DNA from 3 places in the Rhizobium binae genome. Region 1 is predicted to be linked to each of the others. Evidence: predicted binding sites of a transcription regulator. Region 1 holds the regulator's gene; each other region holds the start of a gene.

Region 1 (10,273 bases):
ATAATTGCATGGCTAGTATTCGGCACTAAACCGTTGGAAATACGTCATAAATTCCAATTAACCGAATTTGGGTTAATTGGAATAATGGTTGAATATGACGATCTCGTCCGCGCGCGACATATTCAGCTGATAGCGCGCCTTTTCGTCCAGCATATCCTTGTCGAGCGAGCCGTCACTGAGGAGCGCGACCTGACTTTCCAGATGTTCGCGCTTCGCCTTCAAAACCGCAAGCTCTTTTTCGCGCGCGACGCGCTGACGCTCGAACGTCTCCGTCGCCCGCAAGCCGTAATCGCCATGGATGCAATGATAGCCGAAATAGGAAAGGAAGGCGACCGTCATGGCCGGAATGACGAAGCGGCCAAGCTTTCTCTTTTTATGATGCCTTGTCCACATACACGTATGCTCTTGAACGCATTACCAATTCGTTCAGCATAATGCGCAGAGATTAACCGTTCGTTGACCGTAAAAATCAGGCAATAAAAAACCCGCGCCGGGAGGGCGCGGGTTAAGCCATTGACATCAAATTCGATCAGCCGCGGATGATCGAGCGGCCGGCATACTGGGCCTGGGGCCCGAGGCCTTCCTCGATGCGGATCAGCTGGTTGTACTTCGCGAGACGGTCGGAACGCGACAGCGAGCCGGTCTTGATCTGGCCGCAGTTGGTGGCAACCGCGAGATCGGCGATGGTCGAATCCTCGGTTTCGCCGGAGCGGTGGGACATGACGGCGGTGTAGGCGGCCTTATGCGCCGTATTGACCGCATCGAGCGTTTCCGTCAGCGAGCCGATCTGGTTGACCTTGACCAGGATCGAGTTGGCGACACCCATGCGGATGCCGTCGCGAAGACGGGCGGAGTTGGTGACGAAGAGATCGTCGCCGACGAGCTGAATGTTCTTGCCGGCCAGATCGGTCAACGCCTTCCAGCCGTCCCAGTCGTCTTCGGCCATACCGTCTTCGATCGAGATGATCGGGTACTTGGCGGCCAGCTCGGCCAGATATTCGGCCATGGCGCCCGATTCGAGCGTGCGACCTTCACCTTCGAGTACGTATTTGCCGTCCTTGAAGAATTCCGTCGAGGCGCAGTCGAGGCCGAGGTAGATGTCCTCACCCGGTTTGTAGCCGGCTTTCTCAACCGACTTGACGATGAAGTCGAGGGCCTCTGAAGCGCTCTTCAGGCCCGGTGCGAAACCGCCTTCGTCACCGACATTGGTGTTGTGGCCCTGGGCTGCAAGCTCCTTGCGCAGCGTATGGAAGACTTCCGAACCCATGCGAACGGCTTCGGCGATTGTATCGGCGCCGACCGGCAGGATCATGAATTCCTGGAAGTCGATCGGATTGTCGGCGTGCGCGCCGCCGTTGATTATGTTCATCATCGGCACCGGCAGCAGGCTGGCCGAAGCGCCGCCGACATAACGGTAGAGCGGCAGGCCGGAGGCCTGGGCGGCCGCCTTAGCGACGGCCAGCGACACGCCGAGAATGGCGTTGGCGCCGAGACGCGACTTGTTCGGCGTTCCGTCCAGTTCGATCATGATGTTGTCGATCTGGATCTGGTTTTCGGCGTCGATACCGCCGATAGCGTCGAAGATCTCGGTGTTGGCCGCCTCGACCGCCTTCTCGACGCCCTTGCCGAGGTAGCGCTTGCCGCCGTCGCGCAGCTCGACCGCCTCATGAGCGCCCGTCGAAGCGCCCGAGGGAACGGCCGCGCGGCCCATGCTGCCGTCTTCGAGATAGACATCGACTTCGACGGTGGGGTTGCCACGGCTATCGAGAATCTCGCGGGCGATGATATCGGTGATTGCAGTCATGGGTTCTTCCTGCTCGGTGGGTGATCAATCGTTCGAAGCCTGTCATAATCGAAGGCGTGCAAATTACAAAGCCGCAATTTCCAGCCTTCGAACCGGCGTTCCGACGTGGCCTAAACCACCATCATGTCAACCTGTTGAACGTCAGGCCTTGGCGACCGCATCAAACGCAAGTAATTTCTCAAGCAGCCGCGGCATGTCCTTGAGATAGACCATGTTCGGGCCGTCGGACGGTGCGTTGTCAGGGTCTTGGTGGGTTTCGAGGAACACGCCGGCAATGCCTGTCGCCACGGCTGCGCGCGCCAGCGTCTCGACGAATTCGCGCTGACCGCCCGAGGATTCGCCCTGCCCGCCCGGCTGGGCGACGGAATGGGTCGCATCGAAAATGACGGGCGCGCCCATCGCCGCCATGATCGGCAGCGAGCGCATGTCGGAAACCAGCGTATTGTAGCCGAAGGAGGCGCCGCGCTCGCATAGCAGCACGTTCGGATTACCGCTGGCATTGAGCTTCTTCAGGACGTTCTTCATATCCCAGGGGGCGAGGAACTGCCCCTTCTTGACGTTGACGACGCGGCCGGTCCGGGCGGCGGCGATCAGAAGGTCCGTCTGCCGGCAGAGGAAGGCGGGAATTTGCAGAACGTCGATCACCTCCGCCACCTCGGCGCATTGCTCGGCGGTGTGGACGTCGGTCAGGACGGGAAAGCCGAATTCCCTCTTCAGGTCGGCGAAGACCTCCATGCCTTTTTCAAGCCCGATGCCGCGCTCGGCCGAAAGCGAAGTGCGGTTCGCCTTGTCGAAGGAACTCTTGTAGACGAGGCCGATGCCGAGCTTTGCGCAGAGCTCCTTCAGCGTGCCGGCGACCATGAACGCGTGATCACGGCTCTCCATCTGGCAGGGGCCGGCAATCAGCGACAGGCGGCCGGTATTGGAAAAGGTGACCTGGCCTTCGCCTTCGCCGATCTTGACCTCGGAATTGGTATCAGTGCTCATCGTGTTTCCTCGAAGGCAAAAAGCGCGCCCTGCCCGGGCGTGGGCTTCACCAGAATGCGATTGTTCTTGCGTGTATATGTCACTCCGTTAGCAGCCAAATGCGCTTCTGTCACGGCAAGATCGGTGACGGTGAAGAGGATTGCCTGGCCGCGCAGGCCACGATCGGCGGCGGAAACGGCAAGCTCGAAATAGGCCTCTAGCCCTTCCGGCGTCATCAGGCTGATCTTGGCATTCGAGGCTGCGATCTTCATGCCGAAACCAGTTTTCTCCACCGCCGTTTGCCCGACCGCAAGACCGACGAAGGCGGCAAACGCAGCCGGCTCCGGCGTACAAAGCGCGATCTCGGAAATGCCGGTCACGCCGTTGGCATGTGTCTCCAGCGCGGCGCGATCGGCGGGGAAGGCATTGATGCGCTGACAGGTGAATAGGAAGAAGTCGGGCGCGCGCAGATCTCCTGAAAAGGCCAGTTTGAAATTGCCGACGCTTTCCGAACCGTCCGGCATCCGTATCGGCCTGCTGAACTGCAACATCTCGCCGGCACTCGCACCGTTGCCGAAGAATCGCCGATGATCGAGGCCGGCATCTTCGGTGCGGAAGGCCAGCGCCGAAAGTCCCTCCTCGCCGCAGCGGAAGCGGAAGGCGCGATTGCGGGCGATGAAGACATTCCCCTGGCGGGCCGCTATCTCGCTTTCCTCGACGCTCGCCACCCCCAGCGGCTCGATGTAGGTCTTGTCGGCGAAAAAGACGCAGGCATTTTCCGTTCCGAACGGATGGCGCGCATCGGCGGCGACGGTGAAGCCGAGCTTGCCGAGCCTTTCGCGCGCCAGGTCGATATTGACGACGGGCAGCACGACATGATCCAGCGGGTGCGGCTTGGCGGAATGTGCGATCATGAGATCCCTCCTGACACGCCAAGAGATGTGCGACAGCACCACCCCCAATGCAAGACGTGTGTGCCGATCCGGCAAATGAAAATAAAAATCTCGACGAGTTGGCGTGAATTTTTACGGAAATTTAGCTACTTGCGGAACACATATGGAACATATAGTGTCTGTTCTGGATTTGTTTCAATCACGGGGTCTGACGTCGATGCTCACGCGCAAACAACAGGAGCTTCTCCTTTTCATTCATGAGCGCATGAAGGAATCCGGCGTTCCTCCCTCTTTCGACGAGATGAAGGACGCCCTGGATCTCGCCTCGAAATCCGGCATTCATCGCTTGATCACGGCGCTCGAGGAACGCGGTTTCATTCGCCGCCTACCGAACCGGGCCCGGGCGCTGGAGGTGATCAAGCTGCCGGAGGCCTATAGCCCCAGCCTTCAGCCGCGCCGCGGGTTTTCCCCGAGTGTTATCGAAGGCAGCCTCGGCAAGCCCCAGCCGGTCGCCGCCCCCGCTGCCGCAAGGCCGATCGCCGACAACGGCAACTCCGTCTCCGTGCCGGTCATGGGCCGGATCGCCGCCGGTGTTCCGATCTCGGCAATCCAGAACAATACACACGACATCGTCGTTCCCGCGGATATGCTCGGTTCGGGCGAACATTACGCGCTGGAGGTCAAGGGCGATTCGATGATCGACGCCGGGATCTTCGACGGCGACACGGTGATCATCCGCAATGGCAGCACCGCAAGTCCCGGCGATATCGTCGTTGCGCTCGTCGACGACGAGGAAGCGACGCTGAAGCGCTTTCGCCGCAAGGGTGCCTCGATCGCGCTCGAAGCCGCCAACCCGGCTTATGAGACTCGTATCTTCGGGCCCGACCGGGTCAAGGTGCAGGGCAAGCTGGTCGGCCTCATTCGCCGTTATCACTGACAGCAGACGGGCCGGATTCGGCGAAACCGCCTTTGCGCCAATCATAGGCGCGATGGCGCATCCATGGACGTGACCAGGCATCGAATGCGGTTGCGATCTCGAGTCCCGTCTGCACAAAGCGCAATTCAATGGAACCGGTCCTGCGCAGCGTCTCGCCGGTGAAGAGTGTCGCACCGGAGCGGCAACGGTCGAAACGCAGGCGCACCGCGGTCACGACGATCTCGCCGGCGTCGCAGGCCGGGCCGAGATAGGCGGCATTGTCGATGACCGCGACGACATGGCCATTGCCGAGCCTGGCTATGCACCAGGCTTTCTTGACGCAGGAAAACCGATTTGCCTCACCGCCAGCTGCTGCGGCCACCATTGCCGTCCTCGCTTCATTCTGCTGGTCGCCGGAAAGCCTGAGGCGGCGGTCCTCACCCTGGGGCGGAATGGCAGGGCCATCCAGCATCTTCGGCGGCTGGTGCGTCGGCGACACCAGCGCTCTCTGCCACTGGTCGAAGATGAAGTCCGGCGGGTTTTCGCGGTTAGAAGCCATTGCCGTCGACGCGACGAGCGCGACTAGACCACCATCTTCGGAAATCACCAGATCCGGCGGCCGGGACCCCGGCAGAGTGAGCAGGATGAGCGTTGCGACAGCGAGGATCGATGTGCCGGCATGGCGCAACCGGGTGCGGAGCAGCATCAGCAGCAGAAAGCCTGCCACAGCCATGATGAAATACCAGCCGGGCAAGCGGCCGAAACCGATATCGCCACCCCAGCCGGACACCGTCTTGGCGACTGCAATCACCAGATCGAGGCCAAAGCCGACCACCGTCCAGAGCGGAGCGTCCAGACCGAACGGCATGAGCAACATGGCCAGCAACCCGGCCGGCATGACGATGAAGGAGATGATCGGCATCGTCGCAAGGTTTGCCGGCAGGCCATAAGCGGTCAGGCGATGAAAATGCTCGATCGAAAACAGCGCCGTGGAGAAGCCGCCGATCAGCGAAGTCAGGAAGATGCCGCCGAAGAAACCGGCGACGGCCGCGACCGGCCGCAGGAACGGCAGCTTCGGCAACGGGCTTTCCCGGACGCGCCGGTCCTTCCACAGCTGATAGCCCGATACCAGTGCCAAAGTCGCAGCAAAGGACATCTGGAAGCTCGGACCCAGGACCTCGGAGGGTGAAATGGTGATGATGACGAGCGCCGAGAGCACGACATTGCGCAGGCTGATCGACGGCCGATCGAAGAAGACGGCAATCAGCATGATCGCCATCATGATGAAAGCGCGTTCGGCCGAAACCCCGAATCCTGAGATCAGGAAGTAGGCGGTGACGGCGATGAGTGCGCCGGCGGCGGCGATCTTCTTTGTCGGATAGGCTTGGGCGACACCGGGAAAGAGGCTGAGCAGCATCCGGAAGCCGACGAAGAAGATGCCGGCCGACAGCGCCATGTTGAGGCCTGAGATCGCCACGATATGAGCAAGGCCGGACTGGCGCAGCGCCTCCGTCGTTTCCTTCGAGATGGCGCGCCGCTCGTCAGTCACCAGAGCGGCGGCAAAAGCGCCTGTGTCACCGGGCAGAATAGAGCGTATGCGATCGCCGATGCCGCTGCGCAACCGGTAAAGCCATTCGAGCAGAGCTTCGGGCGTCGATGTCGCAGCTTGCGGGCCCGCGGGCAAATCGACTTTCTCCGGAGCACCGTAGAAGAAGCCGTTGGCGCCGATGCCATCGAAATAGGCACCGAAGGAGAAGTCGTTGAGGCCAGGAAGCGCCGGCCCTGCCGGCGGCGTCAACCGCGCGCGGCCGGTGATGATGTCACCGATCTCGAAAGGCGCATCGGCACCGCGCGCGATCACGGTGATGCGCCGCGGCGGCCGCTTCACCTCTGGCGCCTCGGTGCCGGTGACGGCAAGAATATAGCGCCACCGCCCGCGATCATCGCCTTCGCGCCGCTCGACGCGGCCGGTCACCGTTGTCGTCACGGATGAATCGAGGATGACCGTCGAGGCCCGCCAGCTTTCGAACTGCGCGCAGAGCATGCCGCATGCGACCAGGGAAAGCGCCAGAAGCGTTGCCCGCAAGGCCGGCCGGCTGCGGCCGGCGACAAGCCCCGCAAGCATCGACACCGACAGGCAGAGCAACGATGGAACGAGAGGAACATCCGTTGCAGCAAGAAACCAGAACGCCGCGCCGGCGCCGAGGAAGACCGGCGAGAACAGGAGCAGGCGGCCGTGATCGAACTCCTCGCTCAGCATCCGGCCGCCGGCACGCAGCGATTGTCCCATTGCCGCCGGCAGCCGGTGGCGCACCGACATCGCGGACTGGGTTCTTGACGGCCGCATTGCCGCGGCAGGGGCAGGACCTTCCGCGGGATCGGCAAGACCGACGCCTTGTGGCCGCAATTCGACTGTCGTCAATTCCTGCATGCGCCGCCCGAAGTCACCTTGCCCAGGCACCAGAATGCAACCTTCGGGCAATTCCGGCAAGCATAATCGATTGAAATGCGAGAGAAAATCGCAAATGCGAAATGTCAGTCGAATCATCGGTTTCCGCTATGCGTGCGGCTCATCGCTGCAGTGCCTAAAAGGTGATGCCGCAATGCACAAAATGCCGTCACGGTAACTTGGCATTAGCCTCGCGATCATATAGCTATCGGTGAGGACGCTTAACCCCTATGGCGCTTTTGTGGCGCCACCGACATTTCGGAGGATCAGCATGACGGATCAAAGCGCAACAATAAAAATCGGTGACAAATCGGTCGACCTCGCGGTCAAAAGCGGCACGATCGGTCCAAGCGTCATCGATATCGGTGCCCTCTACAAGAACACCGCTTCCTTCACTTATGATCCGGGCTTCACCTCGACCGCATCCTGTGAATCGAAAATCACCTATATCGATGGCGACGAAGGTGTGCTGCTGCACCGCGGCTACCCGATCGAGCAGCTCGCCGAACATGGCGACTTCCTCGAGGTCTGCTACCTCCTGCTTTACGGCGAGCTGCCGACGGCAGCGCAGAAGAAGGACTTCGACTATCGCGTCACGCATCACACCATGGTGCACGAGCAAATGAGCCGCTTCTTCACCGGCTTCCGCCGCGATGCGCATCCGATGGCCGTCATGTGCGGCTGCGTCGGCGCGCTATCGGCCTTCTATCACGACTCGACCGATATCACCGATCCGCACCAGCGCATGGTCGCCAGCCTGCGGATGATCGCCAAGATGCCGACGCTGGCCGCCATGGCCTACAAGTACCATATCGGCCAGCCCTTCGTTTACCCGAAGAACGACCTCGACTATGCGTCGAACTTCCTGCGCATGTGCTTTGCCGTTCCCTGCGAGGAATACGTGGTCAACCCGGTGCTTGCCCGCGCCATGGACCGCATCTTCATCCTGCACGCCGACCACGAGCAGAACGCGTCGACCTCGACCGTCCGCCTCGCCGGTTCGTCGGGCGCCAACCCCTTCGCCTGCATCGCGGCCGGCATTGCCTGCCTCTGGGGCCCGGCACATGGCGGCGCCAACGAAGCGGCGCTCAACATGCTGACAGAAATCGGCACTGTCGATCACATTCCGGAATATATTGCCCGCGCCAAGGACAAGAACGATCCGTTCCGCCTGATGGGCTTCGGTCACCGGGTTTACAAGAATTACGATCCGCGCGCCAAGATCATGCAGAAGACGACGCATGAAGTGCTCGGCGAGCTCGGCATCAAGGACGATCCGCTGCTCGAAGTGGCGATGGAGCTGGAGCGCATCGCGCTCACCGACGAATATTTCATCGAAAAGAAGCTCTATCCGAACATCGACTTCTATTCCGGCATCACGCTGAAGGCGCTCGGCTTCCCCACGACCATGTTTACCGTACTCTTCGCGCTCGCCCGCACCGTTGGCTGGATCGCGCAGTGGAACGAGATGATCGAGGATCCGGAGCAGCGCATCGGCCGTCCGCGCCAGCTCTATGTCGGCGAACCGAAGCGCGACTACATCCCGGTTTCGAAGCGCTGATCGCTTCAGGCCAATCGGCTCAAAAGAAAACCCGGTCAGAAACGACCGGGTTTTTTCTTTCTCAGCACGTCGAGAAGGATTTCGGCAGCATGTTCGCCCGGCGGCTTTTCGGTCTGCATGCGCTGCCAGACCAGCTCATAACCCTCCTTCATCGCCTTGAGCTGGTAAGTGTCGGCTGACAGCCTCTCCATCCAGCGTGCGAGGCTTGCCCCGCGAACGACATCGTTCAGATACTCCGGCACGACCGCGTAATCGGCAATCAGGTTTGGCAGCGCCCCTGTCCAGGTCTTGATGCCCGATGTCAGCAGCCGCATGATCCAGTCGACCTTGTAGGCAGAGACGACGGGAACGTCGGCAAGCGCAAGTTCGAGAATAACCGTTCCGGATGCCGCCATGGCTGCATCGGCCTCAACGAACGCCTGCCACTTTGCTTCCGCGCCGACAACGATCTCCGGCTTTACCGCCCAATTCGCCGTCAAGCCGCGCACAAGCACTTCCTTGTGTCTCATCGTCGGCAGGATGAAGCGCATCGGTCCATTGCGGGCGACAAGTTCGTTCACCGCCACCTCGAAATACGGCAGCAGCTTCCGGATTTCCGAGGAGCGTGAACCGGGCAGAAGCAGAATTGCGCCGTTGCCGGGCCGTCGTCCGGCGCGCAGGCGTCGGGTCTCCAGGAGCGCAGGGTCGGCGGTCAGGCGATGCCCCACATAGGTCGTTGCCGGTCCCTCGAGGCGCTGCATCGTCGCCGGTTCGAAAGGGAGGACGGCGAGTACATGATCGACATAGGCAAGCATGCGCTTGGCGCGATACTCCTTCCAGGCCCAGACGCTCGGACAGACATAATTGACGACAGGCAAATCTGGCAGCGCCGTGCGGACGCGCTTTGCCACGCGATGGGTGAAATCCGGGCTGTCGATGATGACGAGAATATCCGGCCTTGCGGCGATGATCTCAGCCGTTGTCCGGCGGATCAGGCCAAACAGCTTCGGCAGCCGGCTCAGCACCTGGGTGATTCCCATAATCGACAGTTCGGAAAAATCGAACAGGGATATCAGGCCCTGCGCCTGCAGACCCTCGCCGCCGACGCCGACAAGTTCCACCGGCCCGCCATGGATCCGCTTCAGCGCGGCGATGAGGTCGGCACCGAGGAGATCGCCCGACACCTCACCGGCAATAACCGCAATCTTCAGCGGCGCACTGTTCATTCCAGCCCCCATCCCGGCAGGCCGCGATCAAGGCCGCAGACGAAAAGCCCGGCCTCGTCGGCGGCGCGGATGACGGCAGCACGATCGAGCACCAGCGAGCGCCCGGCTTCGACGGCGATGCCGGCAAGGCCGGCTTTGCCGGCGTTCAGCACAGTGGATAAGCCGATCGCCGGCAGGTCGGCGCGAATGTCCTGCTGCGGCTTGCAGAGCTTGACGAGCACGCCGCGGCGGCGCGTCGAGATGCGCCCGGCGGCTCTGAGGCCGGCGACACGGTCAAGCATGTCATCGGTGCCCTCAAGACCTTCCAGCGCGACAAGGCGCCCACCGATGCTGACGGCGCCCTGCCCGACATCCAGCCGACCGAGCGTTTCGGCGGCTTCGGCAGCGCGGCTGATATCGCGCCGATCTTCCTCGCCGGGCGCCACGGCACCAAGCGGACCGACGGAAGCCAGCAGGTCGGGAGCGATCTCGTGGGCGCC
Region 2 (10,273 bases), 400 kb from region 1:
TTGACGATTGCCTGCACCACCCCTTCGGCTGCTTCAGTGTCGTAACCGAGGAACTCGGTTGCGCCATGCTTTTCCCTGAGCTCGAACCAGACGGTTTCGGTCGCCTTCTCGCCGGAACCGGCCCAATGCGACCGGGCTTCGGCTTTCTGGCGCTGCATCGCGTCGGTGAAGCCGGAGATGTCGACACCGATTTCACGGGCACGCAGCGCATCCTGCGTCAGGTCGAGCGGGAAGCCGTAGGTATCGTAGAGCTTGAAAGCCGTCTCGCCATCCAGCATGTCGCCCTTGGAAAGGTCGGCAGTCGCATCGGACAGAAGCGACAGGCCGCGCTCCAGCGTCTTGCGGAATCGGTTTTCCTCGAGCTTCAGCGTCTCGGAGATCAGCGCTTCGGCACGCACAAGCTCCGGATAGGCCCGGCCCATCTGCTGCACCAGCGTCGGCAGCAGCTTGCAGATCAGTGGCTCCTTGGCGCCGAGAAGCTGAGCATGGCGCATGGCGCGGCGCATGATACGGCGCAGCACATAACCGCGGCCTTCGTTCGAAGGCAGGACGCCGTCGGCGATCAGGAAGGCCGAAGAGCGCAGGTGATCGGCGATGACGCGATGGCTGGCATTGCCCTCGGCCTTGACGCCGACGGCATCTTCGATGGCGCCGGTCAGCGTGCGGAACAAATCCGTGTCGAAGACGCTCTGTACGCCCTGGAGAATGCAGGCCATGCGCTCAAGGCCCATGCCGGTGTCGATCGACGGACGCGGTAGCGGATTGCGAACGCCGGGCTCGATCTGTTCGAACTGCATGAAGACGAGATTCCAGAACTCCAGGAACCGGTCGCCGTCTTCCTCCGGCGAACCGGGAGGGCCGCCCCAGACGTTCTCGCCCTGGTCGATGAAGATTTCAGAGCATGGACCGCACGGACCGGTATCGCCCATCTGCCAGAAATTGTCGGAAGTCGGGATGCGGATGATCTTATCGTCGGAAAAACCGGCAATCTTCTTCCACAGCGTTGCTGCCTCCTCGTCTTCCGAATAGACGGTTACCAGCAGGCGATGCTTCGGCAGGTCGAAACCTTCGGTCACGAGCTTCCAGGCAAGCTCGATCGCATTCTCCTTGAAATAGTCGCCAAATGAGAAGTTGCCGAGCATTTCGAAGAAAGTCAGGTGGCGCGCGGTATAGCCGACATTGTCGAGATCGTTATGCTTTCCGCCGGCGCGCACGCATTTCTGCGAGGTCGTCGCAGTGGAATAAGGACGCTTTTCCAGGCCGGTGAAGACGTTCTTGAACTGCACCATGCCGGCATTGGTGAACATCAGCGTCGGGTCGTTGCGCGGCACGAGCGGGCTCGACGGAACGATCTCGTGGCCGTTCTTCTGGAAATAGTCGAGGAAGGTCGACCGGATATCGTTCACGCCGCTCATTCTATGCCCTTCAATGCTGCCGGAGGCAGATAAATACAAATCCATCGGCTTTTAACGTTCGCCTCCGCCACTGTCCAGCCGACAAACGAAACCGGCCGCATTCTCATCAGGAATGCGGCCGGTTGAATGGTCGATGCGTTCAAAAGCGGAAATTACAAATCCGCGGCGGCATCGCCGTCGTCTGCATCCGGTCCGCCGTTCTGCAGGAAACGGTCGGCGATGAGACCGGCATTCTGGCGCAACGCCAGCTCGATCTCACGGGCGAGATCCGGATTGTCGCGCAGAAAGGTCTTGGCGTTTTCGCGGCCTTGGCCGAGACGCTGGCTATTATAGGAGAACCAGGCGCCGGACTTTTCGACGATACCAGCCTTGACGCCGAGATCGACGAGTTCGCCGGTCTTCGACACGCCTTCACCATACATAATGTCGAATTCGACCTGCTTGAAGGGCGGCGCCATCTTGTTCTTGACGACCTTGACGCGGGTCTGGTTGCCGATCACCTCTTCGCGCTCCTTGACCGAACCAATGCGGCGGATGTCGAGGCGCACGGAAGCATAGAATTTCAGCGCATTGCCGCCCGTCGTCGTTTCCGGCGAACCGAACATGACGCCGATCTTCATGCGGATCTGGTTGATGAAGATCACCATGGTATTCGACTTGGAGATCGAGGCGGTCAGCTTGCGCAGCGCCTGGCTCATCAGGCGCGCCTGAAGGCCGGGAAGGCTGTCGCCCATTTCGCCCTCGATTTCGGCGCGCGGCGTCAGTGCAGCAACCGAGTCGACGACCAGAACGTCGACGGCGCCGGAGCGCACCAGCGTATCGGTAATCTCAAGCGCCTGCTCGCCTGTATCGGGCTGGGAGATCAGAAGGTTCTGGAGATCGACGCCCAGCTTGCGGGCATAGACGGGATCGAGCGCATGTTCGGCATCGACAAAGGCGCAGATGCCGCCCTTCTTCTGCGATTCAGCGATGGTCTGCAGCGCAAGCGTCGTTTTACCCGAGCTTTCCGGCCCGTAAATTTCGATGATGCGGCCCTTCGGCAGACCACCGACGCCAAGCGCGATATCGAGCCCAAGCGAACCCGTCGAAATCGTCTCGATTTCGATGACGTTCTCGTTGGAGCCGAGTTTCATGATCGAGCCCTTGCCGAACGACCGCTCAATCTGTGAGAGTGCCGCTTCAAGCGCCTTGCTTTTGTCCACCGATTTGTCCTCTACCAGCCGCAATGAATTCTGAGACATCTGATCCACCTTTAGGTTATTGAAGCCGCCCAAGCAATGTCGAGTTTGTACCCTATTTGTTCTAGCCCCGCAATAGGCGATCAAACGATTGAAAGAAAAAGGTAAAACAGCCCGTGTTCTATATTTGTTTTATCGATGCAAAGCAACGGCTTAGGCGAGATCCGCCGGGTTTGTCGCGCCAGCTGGCACCGTCTCGATTCGCGCTTCTGGCATCGGAAGGCGATTGAAATGGAGAAAAAGATTCTTGTTCTCGGCGGCGCCCATATCGACCGGCGCGGCCGCATTTCCGGAGAAACGGCACCGGGCGCCAGCAATCCCGGCACCTGGTTCGAGGAGCCGGGCGGCGGCGGCTTCAATGCGGCGCGCAACCTTGCAAGGCTCGGTTTTCAGGTGACGATGATTTCGCCGCGCGGCGGAGATCCCATTGGCGAGATGGTCGGCGAAGCTGCCGATTTCGCCGGCATCGACGACCGGCCGTTCGTTTTCCTCGACCGCAAGTCACCGAGCTACACCGCGATCATCGAAAAGGACGGCAACCTCGTGATCGCTCTTGCCGATATGGATCTCTACCGCTTCTTCGTGCCGCGGCGCCTCTCCATCCGCTGGGTGCGCGAGGCTTTCGCCGCGCATGATTTCATCCTTTTCGACGCCAATCTGCCGGAAGAGACGATCGCGGCAATCGTCGCCAAGGCGCGATCGCTGGGCAAACCGGTTGCGGCGATCGCCATTTCGCCGGCTAAGGTCGTCAGGCTGAAACCCTGCATCGGGGATATCGACTACCTGTTCCTGAACGAGGCCGAAGCCGCCGCCCTTGCCGGTGAACGGCCGGACGACGCCGGCGGCTGGCCGCCGCTGCTGAACGAGATCGGCATCAGGAGCGCCGTCGTCACCCGCGGCCGACGCGAACTCGTCGCGCTTTGCGGCGGCCGCGCGGTGGCGCTGCAGCCGCCGATCGCCGAGACTCTCGCCGATGTCACCGGCGCCGGCGATTCCCTTGCCGCCGGCACGCTCGCTGCCTTGATGCATGGCCTGCCGCTCGAGCAAGCCATCCGCTACGGCACCGCGGCAGCAGCGCTGACCGTGCAGTCGCTGCATGCCGTCAACGAAAATCTGACCCCGGATCTGCTGAATGAGGCGCTTGCCCTTGTTCCCGAAATCAGAATTCTGCATTGAAGCGACCAAATGAAACAATTGAGCATGATGCCGTCGGCAAACCGCTGACACATTCGGCATCACGTTCTATCGACGACAGGACAAAGATCATGACCCAGCCCACCTCCCCTCTTCTGCCGATTGCCTATTCCAAGGAGGTCGCCAACGCCAAGCAGCGCGGCGCACCGCTGGTGGCGCTGGAATCGACCATCATCACCCACGGCATGCCCTATCCCGGCAATATCGAGATGGCCCGCAGCGTCGAGACCATCATTCGCGAACAGGGTGCGGTGCCGGCAACGATCGCCGTCATTCACGGCACGCTGCATGTCGGTCTCGAGGCAGCCGAACTGGAGCAGCTCGCCAAGGCGACCGACGTGATGAAGGTATCGCGCGCCGATCTCGCCTTTGCGATCGCCGAACGCCGCACCGGCGCCACCACGGTCGCGGCGACGATGATCGCTGCGGCGCGCGCCGGCATCCGCGTCTTTGCGACGGGCGGCATCGGCGGCGTGCACCGCGGCGCCGAGGAAACCTTCGATATCTCGGCCGATCTCGAGGAACTGGCCCGCACCGGTGTCATCGTCGTCTGCGCCGGCGCCAAGGCGATCCTCGACATTCCGAAGACGCTGGAAGTGCTGGAAACCCGCGGCGTGCCTGTCGTCACCTATGAGAGCGAAGAATTCCCGGCTTTCTGGTCGCGTTCCTCGGGGCTTCGCAGCCCGCTGTCGCTGAACAGCCCGGCGGCCATTGCCAATTTCCAGGCGACGCGCGAACAGCTCGGCATCGACGGCGGCATGCTGATCGCCAATCCGGTGCCGGAAGCCGACGAGATCCCGCGCGAGGAGATGGAGATCTACATCGAGCGGGCCCTGGACAGCGCCGAACGCGACGAAGTGACCGGCAAGGCGGTAACACCCTATCTGCTCTCGACGATTTTCGACCTCACGGACGGCCAGAGCCTGAAAACGAATATCGCGCTTGTCGAGAACAATGCGCGGCTGGCGGCAGAGATTGCGGTGGCGCTCGGGTCATAAGCGATTAGCGGCTTCGCCGGCCCGTCCCGCGCAACAATTGTACTGCCGTGAGGCACCCCTCTGGCCTGCCGGCCATCTCCACAAATCTGGAGATCCACAAGAGGCTTGCTCCTCCCGCTCCGCCATCTGTGGGGAGTTGGCTGGCAGGCCAGAGGGGTCGCGCGTCACGTAAAGGCGGTGATGGCCGGCTGGGTTGGCCGATCGTAAAGCGCCAACTCCCCAGCGGTTGGCGGCTCGAACAGCTTCGAACACCCAAGCAGGTCCGGCGGCGAGATGTCGAACGCGCCGACTGGACGCTCGGCGTTTCGCCGGGAGACTCGATCGCAAAGCTCGGCGAAGGGAACGTCGAGGAAGACGACCCGGGCGCCAACCGCGCGAGCTTCGTTCCAGCAGCGTCGCGTTCAGGTGGGATTCACAGCGGAGCTGCTAACTATCCAGCGTCTCCTTCACGACCACAGCCAGCTGTTTCAGCGAAAACGGCTTCGGCAGGAACCCGAATTTCGCATCCGGCGGCAGGTTGCGGGCAAAGGCGTCCTCGGCGTAGCCGGAGACGAAGATGAACTTCAGGTCGGGATAGTTCTTGCGCAGCTCACGCAGCAACGTCGGGCCGTCCATTTCAGGCATGACGACGTCGGAAACGACGATGTCGACCTTGCCCTCAAGCTCTTCCATGATGCTCAGCGCCTCAACGCCCGATCCCGCCTCATGGACGGTGTAGCCGCGCGTTTCCAGCATCCGCTTGCCGCCGCGGCGCACCGCCTCCTCGTCTTCGACGAGAAGGACGACGGCAGAGCCTGTCAGGTCCTCGGGCTGCTGCGCGGCGGGGGCCTCGGTGGGCGCGCCGACTGCGGCAATGGCGCTGTCGATCGCCCCGGCTTCGGCGGCAACCGCCGGCTCGGGGATATGGCGCGGCAGGAAGACGCGGAAGGTCGTGCCCTTGCCGACTTCGGATTCCGGCTGGATGTAACCGCCCGACTGCTTGACGATGCCGTAGACCATGGCAAGGCCAAGCCCGGTGCCTTTGCCGACATCCTTGGTGGTGAAGAAGGGCTCGAAGATCTTGTCCATGATGTCAGGCGCGATGCCGGTGCCGGTATCGGTGACCTCGACCAGCACCATGTCCTCGGCAGGCATATAGGAATAGTTGAAGGCAGACACTTCGGCAGCCGTCAGATTCCGGGTTCGCAGCGTCAGCGTGCCGCCATCGGGCATCGCATCGCGCGCATTGACGCAAAGATTGATCAGCACCTGCTCGAATTGCGACAGGTCGGTTTTGACGGGCCAGAGATCCCGGCCATATTGCACATCGAGTTTGACGTTGGTGCCGGAGAGCAGCCGGTCGACCAGCATGCGCAGGTCGCCGACCACATCCGTCAGGTTCAGCACCGACGGGCGCATCGTCTGCTTGCGCGAGAAGGCAAGCAACTGGCGCACCAGCACCGCGGCGCGGTTGGCGTTGCGCTTGATCTCCATTAGGTCGGCGAAGCTCGCATCGGAAGGACGTGCCTGCAGCAGCAGATGGTCGGACGACAGCAGGATCGCCGTCAGCACATTGTTGAAGTCGTGCGCGATGCCGCCGGCAAGCGTTCCGACAGCGTTCATCTTCTGCGTCTGCGCCATCTGCGCTTCAAGCGCCTTCTGCTCGGTCACCTCGACAGCATAGACGATCGCCGCCTCCTCCGGCGCCTCGTCGCTCTGGTCGATGACAGCATTGACATAGAAGCGGAAATAGCGCGCCTCGTCGGTCGCCGTGCGGGTATCGAGCGGAGCAATGTCACCCTGCCGGTCCTTGGCCGCCGCCAGCGCCGCGGCCAGCTGCGGCCGATCGCTCTCTTGCACGATGGTTTCGAGAGAGGGCGACTTCTCGAGATCGTCGCGCGACACGACGCCGGAAAACAGCTTCAGGAACGGCGCATTGGTGCGCAGAATGCGCCCGTCGCCATCAACCGAGGCGATCGCCATCGGCGTATTGTTGAAGAAGCGAGTGAAGCGCATGGCGGCGGCCGAAGCGGACTGGCCGCCCTCGCTGCTCTTTTCGCGCGCCAGCACGATCGTCCTGCTTTCGCCGGGCGCGCCGTCGCGCATCGAGGTGACGCTGTGGATGATCTGCACTGGCAGGCTCTGGCCGTTGGTCTTGCGCAGGTCGAGATCGAGAGTCACGGTCTTCTTCAGGCCGGGTTCGGCCTGCACCGACTGGATCAGGGCCAGCCCTTCGCCGGCCACGAGGTCGCCGATCGACATCGAGCCCGGCAGGAACTTGGTCAGGTCGAGGCCCAGCCATTCGGCAAGCGTTGCATTCAGGTAGAAGATTTCGCCCTTCCGGCCGGCGGAGAAGAAGCCGGCAGGTGCGTGATCGAGATAGTCGATCGCGTTCTGCAGTTCCTTGAAAAATCGCTCCTGATCGTCGCGTTCGGCGGTGATATCGGTGATCTGCCAGATCTGCAGCGGTTTGCCGCCATTGTCCTCCTGATGCAGCAGCCGCGCCTTCAGCCGATACCAATGCGCGCCCGAGCTGTTGGAGCCGGGGCCGACGGCGCGCAGAAGACGGAATTCCTCGCGCCCCTCCTTGCCCTCGCGCAGACCGTTGACCAGCCGGTAGAGCGCTTCGTTGGACTCGCGATGGCGCGATAGCAGCGTTTCGAGCGTCTGCACTTCGGTCGCCTTGCGCGCCCCGGTCAGCGCGCCGTAGGCAGCGTTCGCATAGATGATGCGGCCCTTGTCGTCGGTGATCAGCGTCCCGTCCGGGTGGCTGTTGAGAAAGGCGCGCGCCAGACTGTCGGACTGGTGCTGCGGCATCACCTCGATGAAGCCGATAACCGAAGAGACCAGGAAGAATATCCCGACCATGGCGAGCACGCCGAGGCCGCCGAGCACCATCTCGTTGTCGAGTGATCTTTTGAAGACGACGAAGGCACCGGCTGCCGCAATCAGCACGAGCGCCAATAGGAGAATCCGCAAAACCGTGCCAGAACGCCCCCCACGATCCACAAGCGGTGCGTTATAGTCGTCGGCCTGACGCGGTTTCGTCATGTATTCCTCGCATAAGCCCTTCCCATTTCATAGCACGAACACGAAGCAGGAATCAGGCACTCTTTCCTTCTTAGCAATTTGCCACGCCGGCAAAAACACCGGTCACCGGCAAGACTGCTTGAATTCACAGGCTAGAGTGCCATCTGCCCCGGAAGCCGCCGCCCGCGCACAAGGCGGCAGCCGACTTCCGGCACAATAGGAAATCGCCTTTGTGCGTCACTGGACAGGACCTTCGGCCCTTGTTTAAGGAACGGAAAAGTCGTCAATATGTGCCGAATGCGAAATGGAGTGAGTGACTATGTTCGATGATCTTGTCGCAGCTTACGGCAGCCGTTTCCTGCTTGCGGCCGGTGGCGTCGGCTTGGCGCTTCTCCTGCTCATTCTGGCGCTCTGGCTGATCCGAAGCCGCGCCCCCTCGCCCTTCATACGTGGCGGCCGCAACCGTCAGCCCCGCCTGCAGGTGCTGGATGCAGCGGCCGTCGATACCCGCCGCCGGCTGGTGCTGGTGCGCCGTGACGACGTCGAACATCTGATCATGATCGGCGGTCCGACCGACATCGTCATCGAAAGCCGGATCCTGGCCGAAGCGCCCGAACAGTCCGAAAGCGTCAGACGGCCCGAGCCGGCCGCTGAGCGGCCAGCAAAAGTCCCGCGCCCCGAAACACCGCCCGTTTCCGTAAGCCGTCCGCCGGTTGCCGCCCTCAGCGAGCCGGCCGCCGAACCCGCCTTCGCGGCCCCAGCCGCGCTGGTACCGCGTCCTCGCCCCGAACCGCCGGTCCAGCCAGCCGCGCCGCCGCCGGTGGCCACCAGCCCGCTTCCGGCGGAGCCCGCGGCGGCTCCGCTGTCGGCCGAACGCGATCATTCTCCGCGTCCCGCTCCGCTCCAGCCGCGCCTGCCGGAACAACCGGTTGCCCCCCGGGTCGCACAGCCCGCACCGTATCACGATACGGCGAGTGCTGCCGAAATCCTTGACGCCGCCCGCCAGCGGGTCCTGCCGCAGCAGCGCATCGATCCCGAGGTCTCCGCCCCCGACAGGCCGGCGCCGCGCACCGCGCCCGCGACGTCCGAGGACGAAGCGGCTGCGCAATCGGCAGCGGCGAGTCGCCATGATTTCCAGCGGGTGCTGGAACAGGAGATGGCAAACAATCTGACGGCCGAGCGCATCGTGCCGGCTCCGGCAAACCAGACCCCGCGCCCGGCCGCGCCGCAGCCCGCCAACCTGCCGCGCCGCGATCCCGAACTTGCCCCGATCACCGGCGCAGACACGGAACTGCAGAAGGAAGTTGCCCGCATTTTCGGTGAAATGAGCGTCAATCGCGACAAGTGATCGTTGCACCGCGGAAGCTCGGTTGCCCGCATTGGTCACTTCATCATGAAGTTGCAGAAATGCCCCAATGCGGCGGCTTCTCGTTCCGGGAGTTCTTCGGGCCTCCCCACTGCGTCGATCATTTGTTATCATCGACGTGAAGAGCTCTGGTGCATTGAGGTTACACTTTGCCTAAGTAAATGCCGGTCTCACTCCAGTTTCACCCCGTACTGCCGCACAGCAAGACGCTGGCGGCATGCGACCATGTTCATCGGGTGGTGGCGAGAGACCGGTTTGGCATTGTTACAATGTGCCAGCGCAGCTCCGCTGCTCAGCTCTTCAGCCGCCCACGACATCGCCACACCGCGCCCGCAAGGCTTTCTCATGCACCATCTTGGTGGACTTTCGAACGGAAGACCAAGACGATATGTGCAAGACGCTTCGGGTCCGATGGACCATCATTCCCAAGACAGCCCCCCAGCCATGGATTGCGTGTGGCGGATGCGGAGGCCTCAGAGCTTTCCGATCCAGCGGCAAGATCCGGCTGAATGCCAACGGTCGCAAGCTCGACGCCTGGCTGATCTACAAATGCCTTACCTGCGAAAGGACATGGAACCGGCCAATCTTCGAGCGCCGGAATATCCGCGACATCGATCCGCTGCTGCTCGACGCGCTGCAGTCCAATGACCCGGATTGGGTTCGCGCGGAAAGCTTCAATCTCGATGGGCTGCGGCGCAAATCACAGCGCGTGGACGAATTCGCCGAATTCGACATCGCCAAGGAGACGCGGCACGAGATCGCAGGCTGGACATGCCTGGAAATCGAGCTGGCGGCGCAGTTCGCGACAAGCATCCGCCTGGATCGACTGCTGGCCTTCGAGTTGAAAATGTCGCGCTCGCGCCTGCAGGCTTTGCACGATCAGGGCCTGTGTCGAACGGACCCCGGTGGCGCAGATATCATGCGGCGAAGGGTAAGGAGTGGCACGCTCGTCACGATCGATCTCGTCGTGGAGCCCGAGCGGGAGCGACTGTGGAAACCTCTGGCGACAAGCGGTCCGCTCCAATGCAGGTCGCCCCGGAGCATGCGGCGGCT
Region 3 (10,273 bases), 190 kb from region 1:
CGAACCGATTACTGAAAACAAGCTTGCCGAAACCCAGCGCAGCCTGCAGGAAGGCATGCAGAAGAAGGCCGAGGAAGCCCGCAAGAAGCTGGAAGACGCCCAGAAGGCAGCCAAGGCGCAGTAAGCCTGTCGCCATATCGAATAGAAACCCGGCTCCAGGCCGGGTTTTTTGTTGATCGACCGCCTGCCTCGTGGATTTGCTCCTCACCCTAACCCTTGCCGGGGGTCGAGCCACTGGTCTCGACGCGTCCTGTGGAACGCCGCAAACGGGGCGAGGGGACGTGCATACGAGGTGGATGGGGCGGAGAGGTCACGGCATATGCCCTTCGCGCCGGTTACGGGGAGAAGGTGGCGGCCCCGGTTGAGGGGTCGCCCAGCGAAAGGCAAGAGAGAAATTGACGAGGATTGCCAGCACCTTACCGGGCAAGTCGGATTTGCTGTCAAAAGAAAAAGGCCCCGCTGGGAGGGGCGAGGCCTTGTTTCATGGATCGGCAAGTCTGATCTAGTGGGCGAAGCTCATCTTGGGTTTGAACTGCCCTGACGGGGCCTGATCGAAAATCTGATAGATCTGCGGATTGCGAAGCGGTGTCCCGCTTTCGTCATTCACCAGGTTCTGCTCGGAGACATAAGCGACATATTCGCTTTCATCATTTTCTGCGAGCAGGTGGTAGAAGGGCTGGTCCTTGCTCGGCCGCACCTCGGCGGGAATGGAATTCCACCATTCCTCCGTATTGGCAAACTCCGGGTCCACGTCGAAGATCACGCCGCGAAACGGAAAAACCTTGTGCCGAACCACTTCGCCGATACTGAATTTTGCTAGTCTTTCTTTCATGGTACGACTTCCTTTCATCACCAAATTTGGTGATTGGTGGCTCATAAATCAAGATTTTTGAGCGCAGTCTGTCACATGAACGTCATATCCTCGCCTTTTGCGTCCGTGACGTGGGAGGCGAAAGCCCCGGCAAGCCGGGGCTCTCAATCTTCTGGATCAGGCCGAATAGTACATGTCGTATTCGACCGGGTGCGGCGTCATTTCGAAACGCATCACTTCTGCCATCTTCAGTTCGATGAAGGCGTCGATCTGGTCGTCGTCGAAGACGCCGCCGGCCGTCAGGAACTTGCGGTCCTTGTCGAGGCTTTCGAGTGCTTCGCGCAACGAGCCGCAGACGGTCGGGATCTTCTTCAATTCCTTCGGCGGCAGGTCGTAGAGATCCTTGTCCATGGCCTTGCCGGGATGGATCTTGTTCTTGATGCCGTCAAGGCCCGCCATCAGCATGGCGGCAAAGGCGAGGTAGGGGTTGGCGGTCGGATCCGGGAAGCGGACTTCGACGCGCTTGGCCTTTGGGTTGGAGCCGAACGGAATGCGGCAGGAGGCCGAGCGGTTGCGGGCCGAATAGGCGAGTAGCACCGGCGCTTCATAACCCGGAACGAGACGCTTGTAGGAGTTCGTCGACGGGTTGGTGAAGGCGTTGATCGCCTTGGCATGCTTGATGATACCGCCGATATAGTAGAGGCAGGTCTCGGAGAGGCCGGCATATTCGTCGCCGGCGAAGGTCGGCTTGCCGCCCTTCCAGATCGACTGGTGCACATGCATGCCCGAGCCATTGTCGCCGAAGATCGGCTTCGGCATGAAGGTCGCGGTCTTGCCATAGGCGTTCGCCACCTGATGCACGACATATTTGTAGATCTGCATCTTGTCTGCATTGCGCACCAGCGTGTCGAACTTGATGCCGAGTTCGTGCTGGGCGGCTGCCACTTCATGGTGATGCTTCTCGACGACGACGCCCATTTCGGAGAGAACCGTCAGCATTTCCGAACGCATATCCTGGGCGCTGTCAACAGGCGGAACCGGGAAATAGCCGCCCTTGACGCGCGGGCGATGGCCGAGGTTGCCGGTTTCGTAATCTGTGTCGTCGTTCGACGGCAACTCCGTCGAATCCAGCTTGAAGCCGGTATTGTACGGATCTGCCTTGTACTTGACGTCGTCGAAAACGAAGAATTCGGCTTCCGGCCCGACGAAGATCGTGTCGCCGATGCCGGAGGCCTTGAGATAGGCTTCGGCCTTCTTGGCGGTGCCGCGCGGGTCGCGATTATAGGCCTCGCCGGAGACCGGATCGAGAATGTCGCAGACGATAACCATGGTCGACTGAGCGAAGAATGGGTCCATATGCACCGTCTCGGTATCGGGCATCAGCACCATGTCGGACTCGTTGATGGCCTTCCAGCCGCCGATCGAGGAGCCGTCGAACATCACGCCGTCGGCGAACATGTCTTCGTCGACGCAGGCAACGTCCATCGTCACATGCTGCAGCTTGCCCTTCGGGTCGGTGAAACGCAGATCGACGAACTTTACGTCGTTTTCCTGGATCTGCTTCAGAATTTCGCTTGCGGTCGCCATTAAATACCTTCCTCCAATTTGCAATGACAATAGGTGGGCGCGGTGACGGTATCGGACTTTGCGCGGTAGGCAAAGTGCTCAGATGGCATCGATGCCGGTCTCGCCGGTGCGGATGCGGATAACCTCTTCGACATTCGAGACGAAGATCTTTCCGTCACCGATGCGGCCGGTTTGCGCCGCCTTGCGGATCGCGTCGATGACGGCCTCCGCGTTTTCGTCGGCCAGTACGACCTCGACTTTCACCTTCGGCAGGAAATCGACAACATATTCGGCGCCGCGGTAGAGCTCCGTGTGGCCCTTCTGACGGCCGAAGCCCTTGGCTTCCGTGACTGTGATACCCTGCAGTCCGACTTCCTGAAGGGCTTCCTTCACTTCGTCCAGCTTGAAGGGCTTAATGATCGCTTCGATCTTTTTCATGAGAAAATGTCTCTCCGCTTCTCCTGTTATGGCAGGATGTTTCCCGCTCGCCGGATATGATGCAGATATCGTGCCAGTTTGAAATCCATCTTGATGAAAAAAGACGTCGATTTTGTCAAAACCGGCGCGCTTGCCGGGAATTCCATGTCGATTTGGTGAGCCAAGAGGCGAAAAAACATGGACTCCGATCCAAAATCGTGTCGGAAACCGAAAAAATCAGCTTTCCTCGCGAATCCTGAAGCGCTGCTTTCGGCGATGAAAATATAGGCAAATGCACGAATTGCAGGCTTTTCATTGCTGTTGCAGACGGTTGTTTTTTGGGCGTTTTTTGAATTGAATAGGCTGATGAGCGAACATCTGTCCGACCTTCTCCTCACCCCCGCCGAAATGGCCGCCGTCGACGCTGCGGCGGCAGCATCTGGTATCGATAGTTTCGGTCTGATGGAAAAGGCAGGGGCAGCGACCGCGGCCGCCGCATTGCGCCTCTATCCAGGCGCCCTGCGATTCGCCGTGTTCTGCGGACCGGGCAACAATGGCGGCGACGCCTATGTCGCGGCACGACATCTGCAGCAGAGCGGGGCGAAGGTCGCGTTGTTTCATCTGGGCGATCCGGCGAGGCTGAAAGGTGACGCCGCCCGCGCCCGGGCCGGCTGCGCGCTTCAGGGGCAGGGGCTTGAGCTCTACCGGCCCAAAAGCGGCGATGTCGTCGTCGACGGCCTGTTCGGCGCGGGGCTCGCACGCCCGGTTCCGGCCGCTGTCCGCACGGTGGTCGAGCAAGTCGCCGATGCCGACATTCCGGTGCTTGCGATCGACCTGCCCTCCGGTCTCGACGGCCGCACCGGCAAGGTGCTGGGCGCAGCCTTCCACGCATGCAACACCATCACCTTCATGACGCGCAAGCCCGGCCATCTGCTGATGCCGGGCAGGGAGCTTTGCGGCGAGCTCGCGGTCTTCGATATCGGCATTCCCGCCCGCATCGTCAGGGCCGAGGCAGGTGGTATTATCGCCGAGAACAAACCGGATGCCTGGAAGGCCGTGCTGCCGCCCGAGCAGCTGGAGACCCACAAATACAAGCGCGGCCACCTCGTCGTCTTCTCGGGCGAGGCCGGCAAGACGGGTGCCGCGCGCATGTCGGCGGCCTCCGGCCTGAAGGCCGGTGCCGGCCTTGTGACGATCGCGGCGCCCCATGCGGCAATGGCCGCCAATGCCGTGCATCTGACAGCGGTCATGTTGCATGCGATCGACGGTGCCGCCGAACTTGAAGACTGGCTGTCGGACTCCCGGCTGCAGACCTTCGTCCTCGGTCCCGGTTTCGGTATCGGCGCCAGGGCGCGCGCCTATGTCACTGCCCTTTCCGACCGCCGGCTTGTGCTCGATGCCGACGGAATCTCCTCGTTCAAGGATGATCCGCAACAGCTTTTCGATCTTTTCCAAGGCGAGCCGCGCCTGGTGCTGACACCGCACGAGGGCGAATTTTCGCGGCTGTTTCCCGAGATCGGCGGCGACGATGCGCTGGGCAAGGTCGACAAGGCCCTGGCCGCCGCCCGCCGCGCCAATGCCGCGATCGTCTATAAAGGCGCCGATACCGTCATCGCCTCGCCGGACGGCCGCGCACTGATCAATACCAATGCGCCGGCTTGGCTTGCCACCGCCGGTTCCGGCGATGTGCTCGCCGGCATTATCGGTGGATTGCTCGCCCAGGGACTGCCGGCCTTCGAGGCGGCGGCCGCCGGCGTCTGGCTGCATGGAGAGGCCGCCCGCCGCGCTGGCAAAGGGCTGACGGCAGAAGATCTCGCAGCGGCGGTGCTGCCGCTTTAGAGCGTTTCCTGGTTAGATTGCAGCATTCTGCCGGGCCTCAGCGGCCGTACCGCTTCGCCGTGGCGAAGCGACCAGTGCGTCCGGCGATTCCTAAGTCCTGCAGATTTGCCAGGCAAATCTGCGAGGGTGGCTGAAACGGGCCGGTCGACCATCCGACTCCGTTTCAGCCAACAGAATGCTGCAATCCCACAGGAAAGCCTCTTAGCTCGATTTATTTCGGCAGCAATTTCTGCAGGGCGATCGCCCCATGCGGCGCATTCACCTTGCCCTCATGGATCATAAAGGCGAAGACGTCGCGCGGCTCGACCTTGACCTTGCGCTCTTTATTGATCAGCGGCAGATCGTCGGGTACCTTGCCTTCCGCCCAGGTCTCGAACCTGTCCGCCCAGGCCTTCAAGTCCTTGTCGGGATAGCAGGTCGGAATATCGTCCGATCCCTTCTGCAGCCTGGCATACACGAAATCGGCCGTGACGTCGGCGATCATCGGATATTCGAAATGTTCGGCGCAAACCGGCGCCACACCGTATTTGGCAAGCAGGGCGACGAATTCCGGCACCTTGAAAGAATCGTGCCGGACCTCGACTACGTGGCGAAGCGCCAGCCCGTCCTGTTTTGCCGGCAGCAGCTTCAGGAAGGCCTCGAAATCTTCCGGATCGAACTTTTTCGTCGGCGCAAACTGCCAGAGCAGCGGCCCGAGATGATCGCCGAGCTCGCTGATTCCAGATGACAGGAATCGCTCCATCGATTCCCCGGCCTCGGCGAGCACCCGCCGATTGGTGACGAACCGCGTCGCCTTCAGCGAAAAGACGAAACCTTCGGGCACATCGGCTGCCCATTTGGCAAAGACCGCCGGCTTCTGGGTGCTGTAATAGGTGCCATTGACCTCGATGACCTTCAGCTGGCGGCTGGCATAATGCAGCTCGTCCTTCTGTTTGAGATCATCGGGAAAGAAATGCCCGCGCCAGGGCTCGAAGGTCCAGCCGCCGATGCCGGTGCGGATAGTGCCGGATTTCGTCATGTCGTCCTCCCAGTTGACAGCCGTCAGGCCGCATCGATCACTTTCGTCATATCGACGAGCGTCCATCCTGGCCGATACTCGTTCGGCCGGCGACCATTTCCTGAAATGAGCCCTGCGATTTTGCCGCCGATGTCGCGCAGCCACACCTCGCCGCGTTCGATCCGTGGCCTGTAGTCTTCCGTCACGGGAATCGGTGGCGAGCCGAAGAGTTCGGTATAGGGGCGATAGGCGGCTGCCGTCAGCGTCGTGACCGTTTGGAGATCATCGGGCGACGCCAGCCTCATCGTCATTCCGCCGCAGCCGCCCTCTTGGCCGGCCGCCGTTCCAGCAATTCCTTGAGGAACTGTCCGGTATAGGACCGCTTCTCCTTGACGATCGCCTCAGGCGTGCCGGTTGCGACGATCTCGCCGCCGCCATCGCCGCCCTCGGGGCCGAAATCGAGCACCCAGTCGGCCGTCTTGATGACTTCGAGATTGTGCTCGATCACCACAACCGAATTGCCCTGATTGACCAGCTCGTGCAGCATTTCGAGCAGCTTGGCGACGTCGTGGAAATGCAGTCCGGTCGTCGGTTCGTCGAGAATATAGAGCGTACGCCCGGTCGAGCGTTTCGACAGCTCCTTGGCAAGCTTGACGCGCTGCGCCTCGCCCCCGGAAAGCGTGTTGGCCTGCTGGCCGACCTTGATGTAACCGAGGCCGACATCCTTCAGCGATTGCAGCTTGTCGCGCACGGCCGGCACCGCCGCGAAGAAATCGACGCCTTCCTCCACCGTCATATCGAGCACGTCCGCGATCGACTTCTGTTTGAAGGTGACGTCGAGCGTCTCGCGATTGTAGCGTTTGCCGTGACAGACGTCGCAAGTGACGTAGACGTCGGGCAGGAAGTGCATCTCGATCTTGATGACGCCGTCGCCCTGGCAAGCTTCGCAGCGCCCGCCCTTGACGTTGAAGGAGAAGCGGCCCGGCTGATAGCCGCGCGCCTTGGCTTCCGGGAGGCCGGCGAACCAGTCGCGGATCGGCGTGAAGGCGCCGGTATAGGTCGCCGGGTTCGAGCGCGGCGTGCGGCCGATCGGCGACTGGTCGATGTCGATCACCTTGTCGATATGCTCGAAACCGTCGATACGGTCGTGGTCAGCCGGAATTTCGCGCGCACCCATGACGCGGCGTGCCGCCGATTTATACAGCGTCTCGATCAGGAAGGTGGACTTGCCGCCGCCGGAAACGCCGGTCACCGCCGTAAAGACGCCGAGCGGGATCGAGGCGGTGACGTTCTTCAGATTGTTGCCGCGCGCGCCGACGACCTTGATCTCGCGACCCTTCTTCGGCTTGCGGCGCTCGTCCGGAACCGGAACACCGAGTTCGCCCGAGAGATATTTGCCGGTCAGCGACTTCGGATTGTTCATGATATCCTGCGGCGTGCCATGGGCGATGACCTGGCCGCCATGGATACCGGCCGCGGGGCCGATGTCGACGACGTCATCGGCCGTCAGGATGGCATCCTCGTCATGCTCGACGACGATCACGGTATTGCCGATATCGCGCAGGTGCTTCAGCGTGTCGAGCAATCGGGCGTTGTCGCGCTGATGCAAGCCGATCGACGGCTCGTCGAGCACGTAAAGTACGCCCGTCAAGCCCGAGCCGATCTGCGAGGCGAGGCGGATGCGCTGGCTTTCGCCGCCCGACAGCGTGCCGGAATTACGCGACAGGCTGAGATATTCCAGGCCGACATCGTTGAGGAAGCGCAGCCGGTCGCGGATCTCCTTGAGAATGCGGACGGCGATCTCGTTCTGCTTGGCGTTGAAGGTCGCCGGCAGCGTTTCGAACCAGTCGCGGGCGACGCGGATCGACATCTCGGTCACTTCGCCGATATGCAGCCTGTTGATCTTCACCGCCAACGCTTCCGGCTTCAGCCGATAGCCGTTGCAGGAAGGGCAGGGGGCGGCCGACATGAAGCGCTCGATATCCTCGCGCGCCCAGGCGGAATCCGTCTCCTTCCAGCGGCGCTCGAGATTGGTGATGATGCCCTCGAAGTTCTTATGGGTCGTATAGGAACGGGCGCCGTCGGCGTAATGGAATTCGATTTTCTCGTCGGTACCGTTGAGGATCACATCCTTGGCCTCGTCGGAAAGATCGTTCCAGCGGGTGCCGAGCTTGAAGCCGTAATGCTTGCCGAGCGCTTCCAGCGTCTGATTATAATAGGGCGAGGTCGACTTGGCCCAGGGCGCGATCGCCCCGTCGCGCAGCGTCCGCTCGGGTTCGGGCACGATCAGGTCGGGGTCGATCTTCTGCTGGGCGCCCAGACCGTCGCAGGTCGGGCAGGCGCCGAAGGGGTTGTTGAACGAGAACAGGCGGGGCTCAATTTCCGGAATGGTAAAGCCCGAGACCGGGCAGGCGAATTTCTCCGAAAACAGCACGCGCTCATGCGTCTCGTTCAGCGACTTGTTGGCCGAGCCGCCGGCCGACGTTTCCTCCGGCGGCAGCGGCTTGTCGGCGAATTCGGCGACTGCCAGCCCGTCGGCCAGCTTCAGGCAGGTCTCCAGGCTGTCGGCCAGGCGCGCCGAGACATCGGAGCGCACGACGATGCGGTCGACGACGACGTCGATGTCGTGCTTGTATTTCTTGTCGAGAACAGGTGCCTCGGCGATTTCGTAGAACTGGCCGTCGACCTTGACACGCTGGAAGCCCTTCTTCATCAGCTCCGCCAGTTCCTTCTTGTATTCGCCCTTACGCCCGCGCACGAGTGGCGCGAGAATATAAAGACGGGTGCCTTCGCCGAAAGCGAGGATGCGGTCGACCATCTGGCTGACGGTCTGGCTCTCGATCGGCAGGCCGGTCGCCGGCGAATAGGGAACGCCGACGCGCGCAAAGAGCAGGCGCATATAGTCGTAGATCTCGGTGACGGTGCCGACCGTCGAGCGCGGGTTACGCGACGTGGTCTTCTGCTCGATCGAGATTGCAGGCGACAGCCCGTCGATCTGGTCGACATCGGGCTTCTGCATCATTTCGAGGAACTGCCGGGCATAGGCCGACAGGCTTTCGACATAACGCCGCTGGCCCTCGGCGTAGATCGTGTCGAAGGCGAGCGAGGATTTGCCCGAGCCCGAAAGACCGGTCATGACGATCAGCTTGTTGCGCGGCAGATCGAGATCGATGCTCTTTAAATTATGCTCGCGCGCGCCGCGGATGGAGATCGTCTTCAGTTCGCTCATCGTCTCTGCTTTGGTTTTCTGGATAACAGCCCTTATTTAGTGATGCCGGCGGGCGAGTCGAGGCTGAATATCCGGGAAGCTTCAAGGTTTTCGATTCTGTTGACAGGATCATACGGATAAACTAGAACAAATAAAGAACAAAATTCCTGATGAATGCATGCGGCTTTCTGATGGATAAACATGTGGATGAATGACCGTTTACGCGCATTGGCGGTCCGCGATGGTTTAAGATGCGCTGATCGATTAACGCCGCCCGGCAGGGCGGCAGGCAGGGTGAGAAGCATGGCTGGTAGCGTGAACAAGGTAATTCTGGTTGGAAACGTGGGTGCAGATCCCGAAATCCGCCGCACTCAGGATGGCCGGCCGATCGCCAATCTCCGTATCGCGACCTCGGAGACCTGGCGCGACCGCAATTCCGGCGAACGCCGCGAAAAGACCGAATGGCACACTGTCGTCGTCTTCAACGAAGGCCTCTGCAAGGTTGTCGAGCAATATGTGAAGAAGGGCGCCAAGCTCTATATCGAAGGCCAGCTGCAGACCCGCAAGTGGCAGGACCAGCAGGGCCAGGACCGTTATTCGACGGAAGTGGTGCTGCAGGGCTTTAATTCGACGCTGACCATGCTTGATGGACGCGGCGAGGGCGGCGGTGCGAGCCCCGGCTTCGGCGGCGGCCGCGGCGGCGGCAGCAACAATGATTACGGCGACGATTACGGCGCCCCGGCGCCGTCCTCATCGTCGAACCGCGGTGGTGGCGGCGGCAACTTCTCGCGCGATCTCGACGACGACATCCCGTTCTGATCGATCGCGGCTCCTGACTTTATAACCAGCTGAGAGCATGGTGTCCTGAACGGCACCATGCTCTCTCTGTTTTCCAGCTACGGTGCTTCCGCCGGCACCTTGTCAGTGCGGCGTCGCGCTGATCAGATTGAGCGCCGATTTTGCCCCGTCGACGACGAATTGCGCCGCGAGCGCGGCAAGGATGACACCGAGCAGCCGTGTCAGGATTGCCCGGCCGGTGACGCCAAGGAAACGGTCGAGCCGTTCGGCAACGAGCAGCATGAGGAAGGTCAGCAGCAGATTGGCGGCAAGGACGCCGATCAGCTGCAGCTTTCCGATCGAGGTCGCGAGCGTCCCGGCAAGCAGGATCGTCGCCGAAATCGCCCCAGGGCCGGCGATCAGCGGCAAGGCGAGGGGAAAGACGGCGACATTTTCGATATGATCCTTGGTGATCGCCACCTCGGTCGCCTTCTCCTTGCGGTCCTGCCGCTTCTCGAAGACCATTTCGAAGGCAATCCAGAAGAGCAGCAGCCCGCCGGCGATGCGGAAGGCGCCGATCGAGATGCCGAGTACGCCGAGCACGCCGGCGCCGAACAGCGCAAAGACCGCCAGGATGATGAAGGCGATGGTCGAACCG

The links. Region 1 encodes LexA, which represses DNA repair genes until DNA is damaged. Its sites were predicted from a motif close to TGTTCNNNNTGTGTTCNG; they were not measured.
Region 2: recA (recombinase RecA) is a predicted target of LexA. The motif match lies at 2,771-2,788, and genes of this name have one in related genera.
Region 3: uvrA (excinuclease ABC subunit UvrA) is a predicted target of LexA. The motif match lies at 8,982-8,999, and genes of this name have one in related genera.

The regions. Positions count from the first base shown of each region.
Region 1 covers NZ_CP071604.1:2,061,408-2,071,680, reverse strand. The annotation lists gene J2J99_RS10110 (FtsB family cell division protein) at 73-393, opposite strand; gene eno (phosphopyruvate hydratase) at 530-1,804, opposite strand; gene kdsA (3-deoxy-8-phosphooctulonate synthase) at 1,946-2,791, opposite strand; gene J2J99_RS10095 (VOC family protein) at 2,788-3,684, opposite strand; gene lexA (transcriptional repressor LexA) at 3,881-4,600, shown strand; gene J2J99_RS10085 (ComEC/Rec2 family competence protein) at 4,581-7,010, opposite strand; gene gltA (citrate synthase) at 7,300-8,589, shown strand; gene lpxB (lipid-A-disaccharide synthase) at 8,625-9,794, opposite strand; gene J2J99_RS10070 (LpxI family protein) at 9,791-10,273, opposite strand, start outside.
Region 2 covers NZ_CP071604.1:2,464,235-2,474,507, forward strand. The annotation lists gene alaS (alanine--tRNA ligase) at 1-1,415, opposite strand, end outside; gene recA (recombinase RecA) at 1,568-2,656, opposite strand; gene J2J99_RS12125 (carbohydrate kinase family protein) at 2,885-3,829, shown strand; gene J2J99_RS12130 (pseudouridine-5'-phosphate glycosidase) at 3,919-4,845, shown strand; partial or broken gene J2J99_RS33985 (AAA family ATPase) at 5,010-5,237, opposite strand; gene cckA (cell cycle histidine kinase CckA) at 5,272-7,875, opposite strand; gene J2J99_RS12140 (flagellar biosynthetic protein FliO) at 8,174-9,202, shown strand; gene J2J99_RS12145 (DUF1062 domain-containing protein) at 9,609-10,273, shown strand, end outside.
Region 3 covers NZ_CP071604.1:2,249,598-2,259,870, forward strand. The annotation lists gene J2J99_RS11045 (invasion associated locus B family protein) at 1-124, shown strand, start outside; gene hspQ (heat shock protein HspQ) at 503-832, opposite strand; gene glnA (type I glutamate--ammonia ligase) at 989-2,398, opposite strand; gene J2J99_RS11060 (P-II family nitrogen regulator) at 2,477-2,815, opposite strand; gene J2J99_RS11065 (NAD(P)H-hydrate dehydratase) at 3,161-4,633, shown strand; gene J2J99_RS11070 (DUF72 domain-containing protein) at 4,845-5,651, opposite strand; gene J2J99_RS11075 (hypothetical protein) at 5,675-5,941, opposite strand; gene uvrA (excinuclease ABC subunit UvrA) at 5,938-8,859, opposite strand; gene J2J99_RS11085 (single-stranded DNA-binding protein) at 9,142-9,657, shown strand; gene J2J99_RS11090 (MarC family protein) at 9,760-10,273, opposite strand, start outside.